2 regions of the Exiguobacterium sp. s46 genome follow, and region 2 is predicted to be linked to the other one. Evidence: predicted binding sites of a transcription regulator. Region 2 holds the regulator's gene; the other holds the start of a gene.
What was found. The regulator Rex, encoded in region 2, represses fermentation and respiration genes when NADH is low (regulators of the CRP and FNR family bind a similar motif). The targets are predictions, from matches to a motif close to TTGTGAAATATTTCACAA.
Positions count from the first base shown of each region.

Region 1: adhE (bifunctional acetaldehyde-CoA/alcohol dehydrogenase) is a predicted target of Rex. The motif match lies at 3,574-3,591, and genes of this name have one in related genera.

Region 1 is NZ_JACSMY010000001.1:563,861-571,310, reverse strand. Features, by position in the region: gene KNQ08_RS02905 (hypothetical protein) at 1-702, opposite strand, end outside; gene adhE (bifunctional acetaldehyde-CoA/alcohol dehydrogenase) at 894-3,488, opposite strand; gene KNQ08_RS02895 (beta-class carbonic anhydrase) at 3,825-4,376, shown strand; gene KNQ08_RS02890 (Na+/H+ antiporter family protein) at 4,691-6,010, shown strand; gene uptA (undecaprenyl phosphate transporter UptA) at 6,134-6,727, shown strand; gene KNQ08_RS02880 (hypothetical protein) at 6,786-7,450, shown strand, end outside.
Region 2 is NZ_JACSMY010000001.1:2,227,441-2,234,890, forward strand. Features, by position in the region: gene KNQ08_RS11470 (S8 family serine peptidase) at 1-972, opposite strand, end outside; tRNA gene KNQ08_RS11475 (tRNA-Ala) at 1,197-1,272, opposite strand; gene tatC (twin-arginine translocase subunit TatC) at 1,377-2,156, opposite strand; gene KNQ08_RS11485 (twin-arginine translocase TatA/TatE family subunit) at 2,164-2,361, opposite strand; gene KNQ08_RS11490 (redox-sensing transcriptional repressor Rex) at 2,361-3,020, opposite strand; gene KNQ08_RS11495 (ATP-binding cassette domain-containing protein) at 3,188-5,089, shown strand; gene KNQ08_RS11500 (hypothetical protein) at 5,089-5,511, shown strand; gene KNQ08_RS11505 (flavin reductase family protein) at 5,643-6,236, opposite strand; gene KNQ08_RS11510 (DoxX family protein) at 6,256-6,654, opposite strand; gene KNQ08_RS11515 (winged helix-turn-helix transcriptional regulator) at 6,838-7,158, shown strand; gene KNQ08_RS11520 (flavodoxin) at 7,264-7,450, shown strand, end outside.

The sequences.
Region 1 (7,450 bases), 1.7 Mb from region 2:
GAGTTGAAGCGTACTTGCGAGCATCAAAATCAGTAAGCTGGCACGTCCAGCAGCTGTCAGACCGGATAACTTTTGCGGGAAGAACGCCATCCAACCAAGCAAACTGACGACGAGAAGCGGTAAGATGCCACTCATCGCATAGCCGTCTTGTAACGAGAGGAATGGCACGTCGTTTCCGCGTCCGGCAAGGACGAACCAGATGATCCCGACGGTTAAGAAGAAACTAACCAATCGAATCGTCCACCCAAGACGACTTGCCTTAATCCGTAATACTAAAAATAACAGGACAATCAAACCGATGCCAAAAACGGAATAGAGTAACGTGCCGTAAGAGACATCAAACGTAAGTGGTGCAAGAACTTGCTTTAAGTCAATCCCAAACAACGATAAGACGTCGCCGGCAGAACTCGCATCGAGCACCTGATTGATGATCCCTTCCCGGACCGCGCTCGGCATCGTGATCGATAGCCCACCGACGAACAGAAGTATCAATGACACCGTGATGTCTGCATCTTTCCAGGAGACGTCCGCCTGTTGCATCTGCGTCACAAGATCCTGATAGTCTGAGGATGAGGTGATTTGTGAAGTCAAAAATGCCATCACACCATAGATGACACCGAAAAAGATGAGACCGATGAGGACGCCAAACAGGACATCCCAGACGGAAAACCGTCGTTGTTTCCTTTCTTGCCTTGACTCCATCCCATTTCCTCCTTTTAATGTCTGATGTTTGAATATTCCTGCTACAGCGAAACCAAAAACATCAATTTCATTCAACAGCCATTATATCCCACCTTTTCTCTGACTGTCTCCACTGATTTCCAAAATAAAAACCGACTTCTCACAGTGAGAAGCCGGTTGAACGATCAGGTGCCATGGTATTTTTTTCTCTATTAGATGCCTTCGTATGCTTGTTCCATGATCGTCCGTAACTCAGCGACAAGCGGCATCTTCGGATTCGCCGTCGTACATTGATCCTCGAAGGCATCGACTGCCATCTTATCGAGTTTTGCCTCGAAGTCTGCTTTTTGAATGCCTTGCGCCTTGAATGACATCTTGATGTTGAGACGTTGTCCAAGATCAGCAACGGCTTGGATGAGGGATTCGACCCCTTGCTCCGTCGTTGCTGCCGGAAGACCGAGGTAGCGTGCGATGTCGGCATACCGTTCATCCGCAACGAATGATTCGTATTTCGGGAATGCTGCTAGTTTCGTTGGACGTGATGCGTTATAGCGAATGACGTGTGGCATCAGGATCGCGTTCGTCCGTCCGTGTGGCGTATGGAACTCGCCACCGATTTTGTGCGCGATCGAGTGGTTGATGCCGAGGAAGGCGTTCGCGAATGCCATCCCTGCCATCGTTGACGCATTGTGCACTTTTTCGCGTGCTTCAGCGTCTGATCCGTTAGCATATGCTCGTGGCAAGTAGTCGAAGATCATCTTGATTGCTTTGAGTGCCAGTCCATCCGTGTAGTCGTTCGCAAGCACCGAGACGTATGCTTCTGTCGCATGCGTCAAGACATCCATTCCGGTATCAGCAGTGATTGAAGCTGGGACGGTCATGACGAATTCTGGATCAACGATTGCGACGTCTGGTGTCAATGCATAGTCAGCAATCGGGTATTTGACGTTTTTCTCTTTATCCGTGATGACGGTAAACGGTGTTACTTCTGAACCCGTACCAGAAGTCGTCGGAATCGCGACGAACTTCGCTTGACGACCGAGTGTCGGGAATTGATACGCCCGTTTGCGGATATCGAGGAATTTTTGACGTAAGTTTGAGAACGTTTCGTTCGGTTGTTCATAGAAGAGCCACATTCCTTTTGCAGCATCCATCGCTGAACCACCACCGAGGGCGATAATCAAGTCAGGCTTGAAATCACGCATCGCTTGAGCACCTGTCTGAACAGTCGTCACCGATGGATCTGGTTCGACTTGGTCGAAGATCCGGTAACTGACGGACTGTGGTAAGTTTTGAATTACTTTATCGGCATACCCGAACTGTACCATCGTTGGATCCGTCACGATCATGACACGTGAGACGTCAGTCATCGACCGCAAGTACTGAACGGAGTTCTTTTCGAAGTAGATTTTTTCAGGGACCTTGAACCATTGCATGTTCACGCGTCGTCTCGCCACCTTTTTGACGTTGAGTAAGTGCTTCGCTGTCACGTTTTCAGAAACAGAGTTTTTCCCGTATGATCCACAACCGAGTGTCAGTGATGGTGTCAACTCGTTGTACAGATCACCGATTCCGCCATGAGCAGATGGGCTGTTGACGAGGATCCGGCAGGCTTTCATGCGGAGTCCGAACGCTGTCATCAAGTCATCGTTCGTCGTATGAATGACGGCTGTATGACCGAGACCACCGATTTCAAGCATCTGTTCGGCAATCGTAAACGCTTCTTCGGTTGAAGCGACGCGGTACGCACCGAGGACGGGACTGAGTTTTTCATGAGACAGTGGTTCTGCTGCTCCGACGTGCTCGAGTTCCGCGACGAGCATGACCGTTGTTTCCGGAACATCGATTCCGGCTTTTTCTGCGATCCATGTCGCAGGTTTCCCGACGATGTCCGCGTTGACGGCACACGTATCGGTTTTGATGACGAGTGATTCGAGGCGTTGTTTTTCTTCCGGTGTACAGAAGTAACAACCGAGTGCTTCCATTTCCGCACGAACCGTCGCATAAATCTCTTGGTCGACGATGACGGCTTGCTCAGACGCACAAATCATCCCGTTATCAAACGTTTTTGAAAGAACAAGATCGCTGACTGCCCGTTTGACTTTCGCAGACTGTTCGATGTAACACGGAACGTTCCCTGGTCCAACACCAAGTGCCGGTTTACCTGTTGAATACGCCGATTTGACCATTCCTGCTCCACCTGTCGCAAGGACCATGGCGATTTTTTCATGGTTCATCAAGACTTTCGTTGCTTCAAGTGATGGTTCTTCGACCCATTGAATACAGTCTTTCGGTGCTCCTGCTTTGATGGCTGCGTCGCGGAGTGTTTTCGCTGCTTCAACGGAACAACGTTGTGCCGATGGGTGGAACGCGAAGACGATCGGGTTGCGCGTCTTGATCGCAATCAATGCTTTGAACATCGTCGTTGATGTCGGGTTCGTGACCGGTGTGACACCACAGACGACACCGACGGGTTCAGCGATATATGTGATGCCGTTTTGGACATCTTCTTCTAAAATCCCGACCGTTTTTTCATGACGTAGACTGTTGTAGATGTATTCTGTCGCAAACATGTTTTTAATCATCTTATCTTCAAAGACACCGCGTCCCGTCTCTTCTGACGCGAGACGAGCGAGTTCGACGTGCCGTTCAAGTCCGGCAAGTGCCATATCCCGGACGATCGTGTCGATTTTTTCTTGATCGAATGTCAGTAATTCTTGTAATGCGCGTTGCCCTTTTTCAACGATTTGTCCAACTGCTTGTTCGACCGGCGTTGCCGTCGATTTTGTTTTTTCTTTCACAGCCATGAGTGGTTTCCTCCCTGTCGTGGAACGAATCTGAGTTTGATTTGCTAACCATTATGTCAGGAATGCCAAGCTGTTTTTCAATAGTTTGTGCTTTCCTTCACAAATCAATCATAACCCCTTTTTCCTGTTTTGTGCATGACCATCCTGTGAATTCCATCACACCTTTGATAGCGTTTACAACTGTTGTGAATTCCTCTTTTTCATCGTTTTGCTTCATGTACATAGATGTGTGCGATTTGTCACACCTCGCATTTTCGTGACTTGATAGCCGTTTCATCATCTTGTATTCTGATATGGGGTACATATTAAGAGCTACCACTAAAGGAGGACACTTGAATGTCAGTTGTACAGGAAATGCTAGCCTTCAACGAGCGATTCGTCGCCGAAAAACAGTATGAACAGTTCGTCTCGGATAAGTTCCCAGACAAAAAGGTCGTCATCCTGACGTGTATGGATGCCCGCTTGACGGAGCTCCTCCCACACGCACTTGGTCTTAAGAACGGGGATGCGAAGATCATCAAAAATGCCGGTGCTATCCTATCGCACCCATTCGGTTCCGTCATGCGCTCGATTCTCGTCGCGTTGTATGCTCTTGGTGCTGAAGAAGTCGTCGTCATCGGTCACCACGACTGCGGCATGAGCACGATTGATCCTAACCACATGATCAACGAGATGAAGGATCGGGGCATCGACCAACAGATTCTTCACACGCTCGAAGTATCTGGCGTTGATTTGAATCAATGGTTGCGTGGTTTCACGTCAGTTCAAGAAAGCGTCGCTCACTCGGTCAGCCTCGTGAAGAACCACCCATTACTACCACCTGGGACGAACGTTCACGGACTCGTCATCGATCCAGGGACTGGTAAGCTCGACGTCGTCGATTGCTGATCACTCTCTATAGAAGAAACGCAAATAGATTCGGATATTCTACTCCGTCTTAATTTAAAAATAACGTGCCATATTTTCTCGTAACGGAGAAGGATGGCACGTTTTTTGTATGAGTCATTTTCAGTGATCAAAACGCTTCTCACTTCATGCTTCGGGGTATAACAGAATGTAACTTCTTGTGGAGAGCTAAAAAGCGTATCATTCATCTTTTGATTACGAGGTCAGACTTTTACTCTTGACAGCATTCCAACATGGCTGTAAGATACTTTAGTATAGTACAGTGATAACAAAAGAAAGTGTGGTTTTACTGAATGATAAACGCCGTATTGTTTGCCGTCTTTTTACTATTTATTTTAGCGATCTTCCGCGTCCACATCGTGCTCGCGATGGTCATCAGTGCGTTTGCCGGTGGTCTTGTCGGTGGTCTTGACCTGACTGCGACGACAAAAGCATTCTCCGGTGGTCTTGGTGACGGAGCAGAAATCGCCCTTAGCTACGCGATGCTCGGTGCATTTGCCGTCGCCCTCTCGAAAACAGGTTTACCGGATGCACTTGCTCACTCTTTGATTGCGCGTTCGCGTGGTAACGCAAGTGCCGCTTCCGTCAAAAAATTAAAAGGATTCATCTTGTTCGCGATTCTCTTGCTTGCGATCAGTTCACAAAACGTGTTGCCGATCCACATCGCATTCATTCCAATCATCATTCCGCCGTTGCTCGGTCTCTTTTCTCAGCTTAAGATCGATCGACGCCGGATAGCGATCATCATGACGTTCGGTCTTGTGACACCGTACATGTTCTTACCGGTTGGATTCGGAGACATTTACCTCAATCAGATTTTGCTGAAGAACCTGAAGGCAAATGGTCTCGATACTGCTGGAGCTTCCGTCATCGAAGCAATGGCGATTCCAGCACTCGGAATGGTCGTTGGTCTCTTGATCGGTTTGTACACCTACCGGAAAGAGCGGACGTATGAGATTCGCGACATCGCACCGGACGATTATGAAATTCCGGTCATCACGAAAACGAAGCTTGTCTTAAGTGGAGTCGTCGTCATCGCGACCTTGATCGTACAACTACAGACCGGATCAATGATTCTCGCTGCGACGACGGGGTTGATTCTCTTCTTGCTGCTTCGTCTCGTTCGCTTCAGTGAAGCCGATGACGTCATTACACGCGGTATGCGCATGATGTCATTCATCGGTTTCGTCATGATTTCAGCGAACGGTTTCTCAAACGTCTTGCGTAAGACGGGCGATATCGAGCCACTCGTCGAGAATTCGAAAGCGTTGATGGGCGATTCACAACTCGTTGCCGCCTTCGTCATGCTCTTGATTGGTCTTCTCGTCACGATGGGGATCGGCTCGAGTTTCTCGACCGTTCCGATCATCGCTGCCATCTTCGTTCCACTTTGTATCCAGTACGGATTCAGCTTAGAAGCGACGATTGCCATCATCGGAACATCCGGTGCTCTCGGTGACGCGGGTAGCCCGGCGTCTGACTCGACACTCGGACCAACGAGTGGTTTGAATGCTGATGGTCAGCACGATCACATGCGAGAAACGGTCATTCCGACGTTCCTGCACTACAATATTCCATTACTCATCTTCGGTACGATCGCTGCGGTTGTATTATAAAAACAAGACGGATTCGCTGTCATCGCGGATCCGTCTTTTAAATTGTCTCCGTTTTTTTCCTTTTCATTTCGTCCTCGGTTCTCTAAAATAAAGGAATGAACTGATACAAAGGAGTTGTCTAACGTGTTATCTCAAGTCGTCAACCAGATTTTGCTTTCGCTTGCCGATCTCGGATATTTCGGCATCGCCCTCGGGTTGATGATTGAAATCATACCGAGTGAAATCGTCCTCTCTTACGGTGGATTCATGATTTCCCAAGGAACGATCGGCTGGCCGCTCGCCATCGTCGCTGCCGTCATCGGTGGATTATTCTCGCAATTATTCTTATATTGGTTCGCTCGCTACGGCGGTCGTCCCCTTATTCTGAAATATGGAAAGTATGTTTTGATCTCAGAGCATCACTTGGATTTAGCCGAGCGTTGGTTCTTAAAGTACGGACAAGGCGTCATCTTTGGCGCCCGTTTCATCCCGGTCGTCCGTCATGCCATCTCGATTCCGGCAGGTCTTGCCAAGATGGATCAAACGAAGTTTTCTCTTTATACGGTGCTTGCGATCATTCCGTGGTCGATCTTGTTCCTGTATCTTGGTGAAACGCTCGGAACGAACTGGCGCTCGATCAAGGAAGTCGCTGCACCGTACACGAACGGTGTCCTAATCGCTGCCGTCGTCTTGATCATCTTCTATGTCATCTACAAACGCCGTCAACGAACGGTTTGAACAACTAGCAGTCTGTCTGACGACGGACTGTTTTTTTAAACAAACAGGAGGTCCCGCCATGCTCACATCCCCACTTGCTCATTTTCCGTTACGTCGTTTGACTGCATCCTATCGGGCGGGTCATCCTGTCGCGACCGGGATCACCGTCGACGGACATATTTTAATCGTCGAAGAAACCCTCGACGAAGCACGCAATGAACACGTCCTTTCCATTCATCAATTGAAGGATGATTGGCGTAAGACGACGATCGTTAAAAAAAGCGAAATTGATTTTTCGCTCGTCGATCGATTTCCGGATGGACGTTTGTTACTCGTCGCTTCCCGTTGCGATGATGACGTAGACGGAACGTGGTTGCCGAATGCCTTTATTTATGATGTTCAGGGAAATCTAGTCAATCAATTTTGTTTAGATGATGGGATTCAAAACATGCAAATCGATGAACGAGGGTGGATTTGGGTCAGTTATTTTGACGAAGGTGTCTATGCTGACGCCGTAACCAGTTCAAATGGTGCCTTTGGTCTCGTCGCTTTTGACGATACGGGCGAAGTAAAATATAAAAACCGTCAATACCCGATTGATGATTGTTACGCCTTAAACGTCTGTTCATCAAAAGAAATCTGGTTCTTCTACTACTCTGATTACCGTTTCATTTGTATCGATCAAGAGGAAGATCTCGTCTGTGAGGCACCTACGATCGCCTTTTCTCAGTTCGCTCGGTACGA
Region 2 (7,450 bases):
CATGTTGATGACATCGGCTCCGAGTGCAATCGCATCATCGATCGCTTTAATGTAGATATCGCTGAATGTCGATGGCATTCCTGGATCGTTTCCGAAGACTTTCATCGCGAGGAGTTGTGTTTCCGGAGCGACCCCTTTGATGCCGCCGTTTGCTTCATCGCCGTTTGCTCCGATCGTACCCGCGACGTGCATCCCGTGCATCGATGCGCCCGCACCTAAATCACGGATTTCGCTATCGTGATCGGCATAGTTATAGCCGTACGGTACTTTTTCCGTGAAGTATTTTCCTTTTAAACCTTTTGTTTCTTTCGCACTATCGACTTTCGAAGAAGTCAAATCGATCTTCGTCTCAGGGCTCAAGACCATGTCCTTATGCGATGGATCGATTCCCGTATCGATGACGGCAACGATTGTTCCTTCCCCTTTAAAACCATAGTCCTGCCATGTTTCCTTCGCATTGACCATGTCCTTGCTGTACAGCATGTCTGGCTTTGCACCTTTAGCAACTTCCGGACGCGCGTATTCATGGGCGATATGTACGCTCTTGACTCCGTTGAGTTTTTTAATGTCTTCGATGTCGCCGAACTTAACTTCACCACTGAATCCGTTGATGACGGTCGTGAAGCTCTCCTTATATGTAACGGGAATTGATTTTTTAGCGATGGCTGACTTGACCGATTTTTGGACGCTGACGAGGCGATCTTTGATCGACTCTTTTTCGGCATTGCTCAATGTGCTATACCGCTTGTTTTGAGCCTGGGCGATTTGAATCGCCGGCTTCTCTTCCATCTCGATGACGACACGGACTTTATCCGATTGTTTGTAGTTCTTCTCTTGCCCCGATTTCTTCAGCGAGAGCGCTTGCGGTTTTTGACCCGTTGCTTTGTCTTGCGACGACAGTGCACCTTGCGCACTGACTAGATTGGAAGACGTCATTAAGACGGCTGCCATAAGTGCAATCTTCTTCTTCATGCGTTCGTTTTCCCCTTTTCTGTAAAACCATAGTAGTACTACTGATAAAACAGTTAAACGAAAATTCTGTATATTTAGTTTAATGAATTTAATGGAAATAAACAATTTATATTTGTCTATTTTTTTAATTTATTTGTTTTACATGACATTTTATATTTGTAAGGAATTTAACTGGGAGTAAAATAAAAACTCCTCGACGCTTCGAGGAGTTAGATATTTGGTATTGGTGGAGACTATCGGGATCGAACCGACGACCTTTTGGCTGCCAGCCAAACGCTCTCCCAGCTGAGCTAAGCCCCCATGAATTATCTTTAGTATACGCATCACTAACTGCTTTATCAATATAAAAAGAACGCTTTCATAAAAAAGAATCCCTTCCAAAATCGTCGGAAGGAATTCACGATTCATTTATTCAATTCACGCATCAAGTCCGCCTGTCGTTCAAGCTCTGCCTGTTGCTCGAGGATCAAGACCTTTTTGTACGTCCGCGCAGAAATCAAGATGCTGATCTCATAGAGAACGAACAATGGCACCGAGATCATCAAGTGTGACGTCACATCCGGCGGTGCGATCAATGCCGCAACGACGAACAGCACAAAGTACGCATATTTCCGATTCTTTCGCATGAAATATGGCGTCACGAGACCAAGACGCGTCAGGAACATCGTCACGACCGGCAATTGGAACAGAAGACCGAACGGCATCGTCAATCGGATTAAGAAACTGAAGTAGTTCTCGACTCCAATGACTTGTTCGATTCCGAGCTCTTTCCCGAGATCTGTTGAGACTTCAAGCAAGAAGGGAAGCAACCAGAAATACGAGAAGGCTACGCCAGCCAAAAATAGAAAGAAGATGACCGGAATATACGTCAATGTCGCTTTTTGCTCCTTGTCATAAAGTCCTGGTCGGACGAATGCCCAGAGTTGATACATCCAGAACGGTGACGCTAAAATCAGCGCAATGATGAACGCAAGATTCAAATACAACATTAAAGGATCGGCGACGTTGAAGGCATTCAAACCGATGCCGAGCTCTTTTAAGTCCGCTTGCAAGAAGCGAACGAGCGGTCGGACGAGCGGAAATGCGACAGCGAACAGGACGACGACGATGATAAGCGACCAGACGATCCGCTTGCGCAGTTCGTCAAGGTGCGACGTCATGCTTTGCTCTTGATCAACCGTCATGATTCAATCACTTCTCTTTCGGTTCGTCCTTTTTATCGTCGTCCATGATGCCGTTCGTGGCATTCTTGAACTCTTTCAATGTCTGACCCGCAGCGCGTCCGAATTCTGGTAACTTCTTCGGTCCGAAGATGATCAACGCGACGACCGCGATTAATCCGATGCTCGCTGGTCCGATACCTAGTGTGAGCGGGATAAGGTTTTCCATTATGATTTCACTCCTTCAGCTGATTGCGAATAATGCTTCATGAAATAAACTAACGACTGCAACTCGATCGATAAATCGATGTGATGGACCCGGACGCTCGCTGGCACGTTCAACCGCGCTGGCGTAAAGTTCAGGATGCCTGTCACACCATACTCGACTAACTCATCCGCTACTGACTGTGCGAACTGCGATGGAACCGTCAAGATGGCAACATCGACCTGATTCGCTTCGATTTGTTCTTTCATGTCCGAAACATGATAGATTGGAACGTCATGCGTCGTTGTTCCGACCTTCTCTTCGTCCGCATCAAACGCAACGACTATCCGAGTACTATTATTCTTTAAAAAGTTATAATTTGCAAACGCTGTTCCGAGATGACCGACCCCGATTAAGGCAACATTCGTCACCTCATCTTGATTCAAGGTTTTGCGGAAAAACGTTAAGAGATGTTGAACGTTATACCCATACCCCTTCTTCCCTAATGCCCCAAAGTAGGAAAAATCGCGACGAATCGTTGCTGAATCAACCTTCACCGCCTCGCTTAACTCAGCAGAAGAGACGCGGAGCTTGCCTGAATTGTATAAACTTTGGATGAAGCGATAATATAGCGGCAACCGTTTTGCTGTCGCTTGTGGAATTTTTGTGTCTGGTCCATTCATCCTGCAGTTCCCCCTTCGGCCACATCCATCGTGGCACCCAAATCTTTGCAAAAAGCTTTCTACTCTCCTTGATTGTAAACCACTTCACATAGAGTCACAAATAATATATTCCGCAGGACCTTGCGCTTTTGTTCGTGATAGACTAAAGGGTGGAAGGATGGATGGAAATGATACTCTTACAAGTCAATCAACTCTCGAAATCATTCGGCGTCGAGCCGATTTTAGAAAATATCAAACTGGAAGTACAAGAGCGAGATCGGATTGCGCTCGTCGGACGAAACGGTGCCGGTAAATCGACCTTGCTCAAAATCATCGCTGGTGAACTCAGTCATGACTCGGGCGACATCATGAAAGGCAAGGATGTCAAAATCGGTTATCTCGCGCAAGACAGTGGTCTCGAATCGAATGAGACGATCTGGAACGAGATGCTGACCGTCTTCGAACATCTCCAGGAACAAGAACGAACACTGCGCCGGATGGAAATCGAAATGGGCATGGAGCATATCTTGAACGACCCGGTCGCTTACGATCGTCTCTTGAAGACGTACGATCAAGCGCAACACGACTTCTCAGAAGCCGGTGGTTATCAGTTCGAAGCGAATATCCGCTCCGTTTTGCACGGCATGCGCTTTTATCCGGATGATTACTCGCGCCGGATTCAGACATTATCCGGTGGTCAACGGACACGGCTTGCCTTAGCAAAGATGCTCCTGCAAGCACCAGAGCTCCTCATTCTCGATGAGCCGACCAACCACCTCGATATCGATACGCTTGCTTGGCTTGAAAGCTACCTCGGTGGTTATCGTGGTGCCGTCCTGATCGTCTCGCACGACCGGTACTTCCTCGACCAAGTCGTCAATGTCGTCTACGAACTGTCGCGCAATGTCTGTCGTAAGTTCACGGGGAACTATACGAAGTACTTGGAGCAAAAAGCGGCCTTATACGATCAGGAAATGAAGCAGTTTGAACAGCAGCAAGAAGAGATCGCGAAGATGCAGGACTTCATTCAACGGAACATCGCCCGGGCGACGACGACAAAACGTGCCCAAAGTGTCCGGAAGCGGCTCGAGAAGGTCGACCGGCTCGACCGACCAGATGGGGATGAGCGTAGCACGGTCCTGTCCTTCCCGATTGAAAAACAGAGCGGGAACGACGTTCTTCAAGTCAATCAACTGGCGATCGGTTACGAAGAAGCTGTCTCAAAAGACATCACGTTCCGCTTGCAACGCGGTGAATCGCTGGCACTCGTCGGACCGAATGGAATCGGAAAGTCGACGCTCCTGAAAGTCCTCGTCGGCCGCTTACGCCCCCTCTTCGGTGATTTCCGTTTCGGAACCGGCGTCTCGATCGGATATTACGATCAAGAGCAGGCGGAACTCAATGATCGGAACCGTGTCATCGATGAGATTTGGAACGAATGGCCACTGATGCGTGAACAAGAAGTCCGGTCCGTACTCGGGCAATTCCTATTTAGCGGTGACGATGTCTTCAAGATTGTTCATGAGTTATCCGGTGGCGAACGCGGACGTCTCGCGCTCGCGAAACTGAAACTCCGGAAGACGAACGTCCTCGTCCTCGATGAGCCGACGAACCACTTGGATCTGGATTCGAAGATGGTCCTTGAAAACGCGCTCGTCGACTACGAAGGTACGCTGCTATTCGTCTCCCACGACCGTTACTTCATTGACCGGATCGCGACCCGCGTCATCGAGATGAGTGAAGCCGGCGTGACGGAATACCTCGGTGATTATTCGTACTACACGGAGAAGAAGGCGGAGCAAGAAGAGATTGCGCGTCTTGAAGCCGAGGAAGCAAAAGCCGCAAAGGTCACGGCGTCGAAGACGATCGACAAGGAAGCACAGAAAGAAGAACGCAAGCGCCGTCAGCAGATCGAGCAACTCGAACAAGACATCGAGCGGCTCGAACAGCGTTCGGCAGAAATTGAACAATTGCTCTGTGAACCGGAAGTCTTCAACGATATTCCGAAAGCGACAGCTCTTTCAGCAGAACGTGACCAAATTGATGTCGATCTACTCGAATTGATGGAACGATGGGAGAACCAACACTGATGCGGACGAAAAGCTTTTTCATTAACTTGATTCAAGGACTGCTATCCGGCATCCTTTATTTCGTACCGATGTATGCAGACTACGTGTCCACCTTCATCCGGCCGGATGCTTTTAATGCCGCGCTTCCTTTGTTCCTCCTGATTTCTTGTATGATCGGTCTCGTCATCCAGACATGGAGCGGTCTTTTCGTCAGTTTACTCTCGGGATTATGCTGTACGCTCCTGACGACACAGCTATTCGTCGAACTCAATGACCCGTTGATCCTATCGTATTACGGTAGTGTCTCACCGCTCACCGCTTTCTTGATAAGCTGTGTCGGCATTTGGGCACTCGCAATCGTCTTTTATTTGCTCGATGGCTATCAGTACAGTAAACGTCATGGTCTTGAAGCCTCTTCAAACGAAATCGATCCGCAACCTTGAAGTCCGATCGATGAATCAGATGAACGACATGAGAAAAAGGAGTGGAGATTCCGGTAGCTAGACCGGTCTCTCCACTCCTTTTCGTTTGAATCAAAACGAATCGTACGATGAATCAAGCATTCACGCTTCTATCATTTTGTCGGTCGGGCAATCGTAAACGTCTTCCCGATCGTCGCATAATCATTCCCTGCTAAACGAGCGACAGCCTTCAAGCCTGCTGCGTCAATCCGGAACGAATCGACGAGTTCATCCGCGACGTGATAACGCAGTACTTCCCCAATCAGAAGATCGGCACCTTCTAGCTCGACGTATTGCGTCAAGCGCATCTCGAAGCGGATTTTCGCTTCGGCGATTCCGGGTACTTCGATCGCGTCACTATCGACGAGCGTCAAATCCGTCCGCTCAAGCTCACTTTCACCGTAAGCAAGTGGCGCTGCTGTCTCATTGACTGCGTCGACGATCTCTTCGCTGACGATATGGATGACATAACTTTGTTTCGCCAAGATGTTACGTGCCGTATCCTTCTGACCCTGATCCGTCCGTTGTACGGCAATCACCAGTTGTGGTGGACTGCTTGAAGCGACCGTAAAGAAGGAAAACGGTGCGGCGTTGACCGTCCCGTCTTCTCCTTGCGTTGTCACGAAAGCAATCGGACGCGGAATGATGCTTCCGATCAGTAATTTATAATTGTCTTTTGCGCTAAGCGTTGATGCCTCGAACTTCATGAATGACCCACCTTTTTCTTCACCCGATGAGTGCAGCGAGTGAATAGTCTCCAGCACCGATCATAGCTACACCAAGCGCGATGACGATCAATGCCATGTTGTATTCGTACCCGTTCTGCGTCACCCAGTAACCATTCGCACCGTGTACTTTAACGATCGCGACAAGCATCGATCCAATGATGAGGAGTGCTGCGATCCAGAGGAATACGCCTCCTGCAAACAACAAGCCGCCGATCAATTCAGCAAGACCTGCTGTAATCGCGAGTGTCTTCCCTGGCTTCATGCCGATTGATTCGAACCAACCGCCTGTTCCAGCGATTCCGTGTCCGCCGAACCAACCAAATAATTTTTGTGTCCCGTGTGCAGCGAACGTTAAGCCGATGATTAAACGAATAATTAAAAGTCCTGTATCCATCATTGCTCTCTTCTCCTTTTACCTAATGTATTTTAGTTACTTTAAGTAACTCAATAAACAGACTATATCTTATCACTTACTAAAAGTAAATAGATTTGTTTTAGTTCAAGACGTTACATTAAGTAAAATGATTCGATTTTTTTAGCAGAAGCGGGTATACTACAACTATAGAAAGGATGAGTGCTGATGGAAGAAGTCGCAATCCAACCGGCTCTTTGTCCCAAAGTCGAACATGCCTTTGAAATCTTAGGTAAGAAATGGACGGGTCTGATCTTACGTCACTTGTTGACGAAGACATGTCGTTTCAATGAGATTCAAGATGCCATTCCCGAATTATCAGGTCGTATGCTCACGGAACGTATGAAGGAGCTCGAAGCGGAAGGCATCGTCATCCGGACTGTCATTCCCGATCGTCCGATTAAGATTCAATACAGTTTGACCGACAAAGGGCGCCAACTCGAACCGGTCATTCGTTCCATTGAGGAATGGGCCGAACTACAAGACTAATGTATAGAAAAGCATCTTCTTTGGAAGGTGCTTTTTTATATGTCCTTTGACATTGATAATCATTATCAATTAAAGTAGAGAAGTACAGTGAAAGGAGGAAGATGCATGCATATCGCGATTGGATTCGTCAGCATGTCCGGTAATACGGAAGATATCGTCTCGCTCATTCAACATGAACTCGAGCAACACGATGTCGACGTGACGATCACGGAACTAGATCAATTCGTCGGGGAGGACTTATCACGTTTTGATGGTCTATTACTCGGCTCATATACATGGGGAGACGGTGATT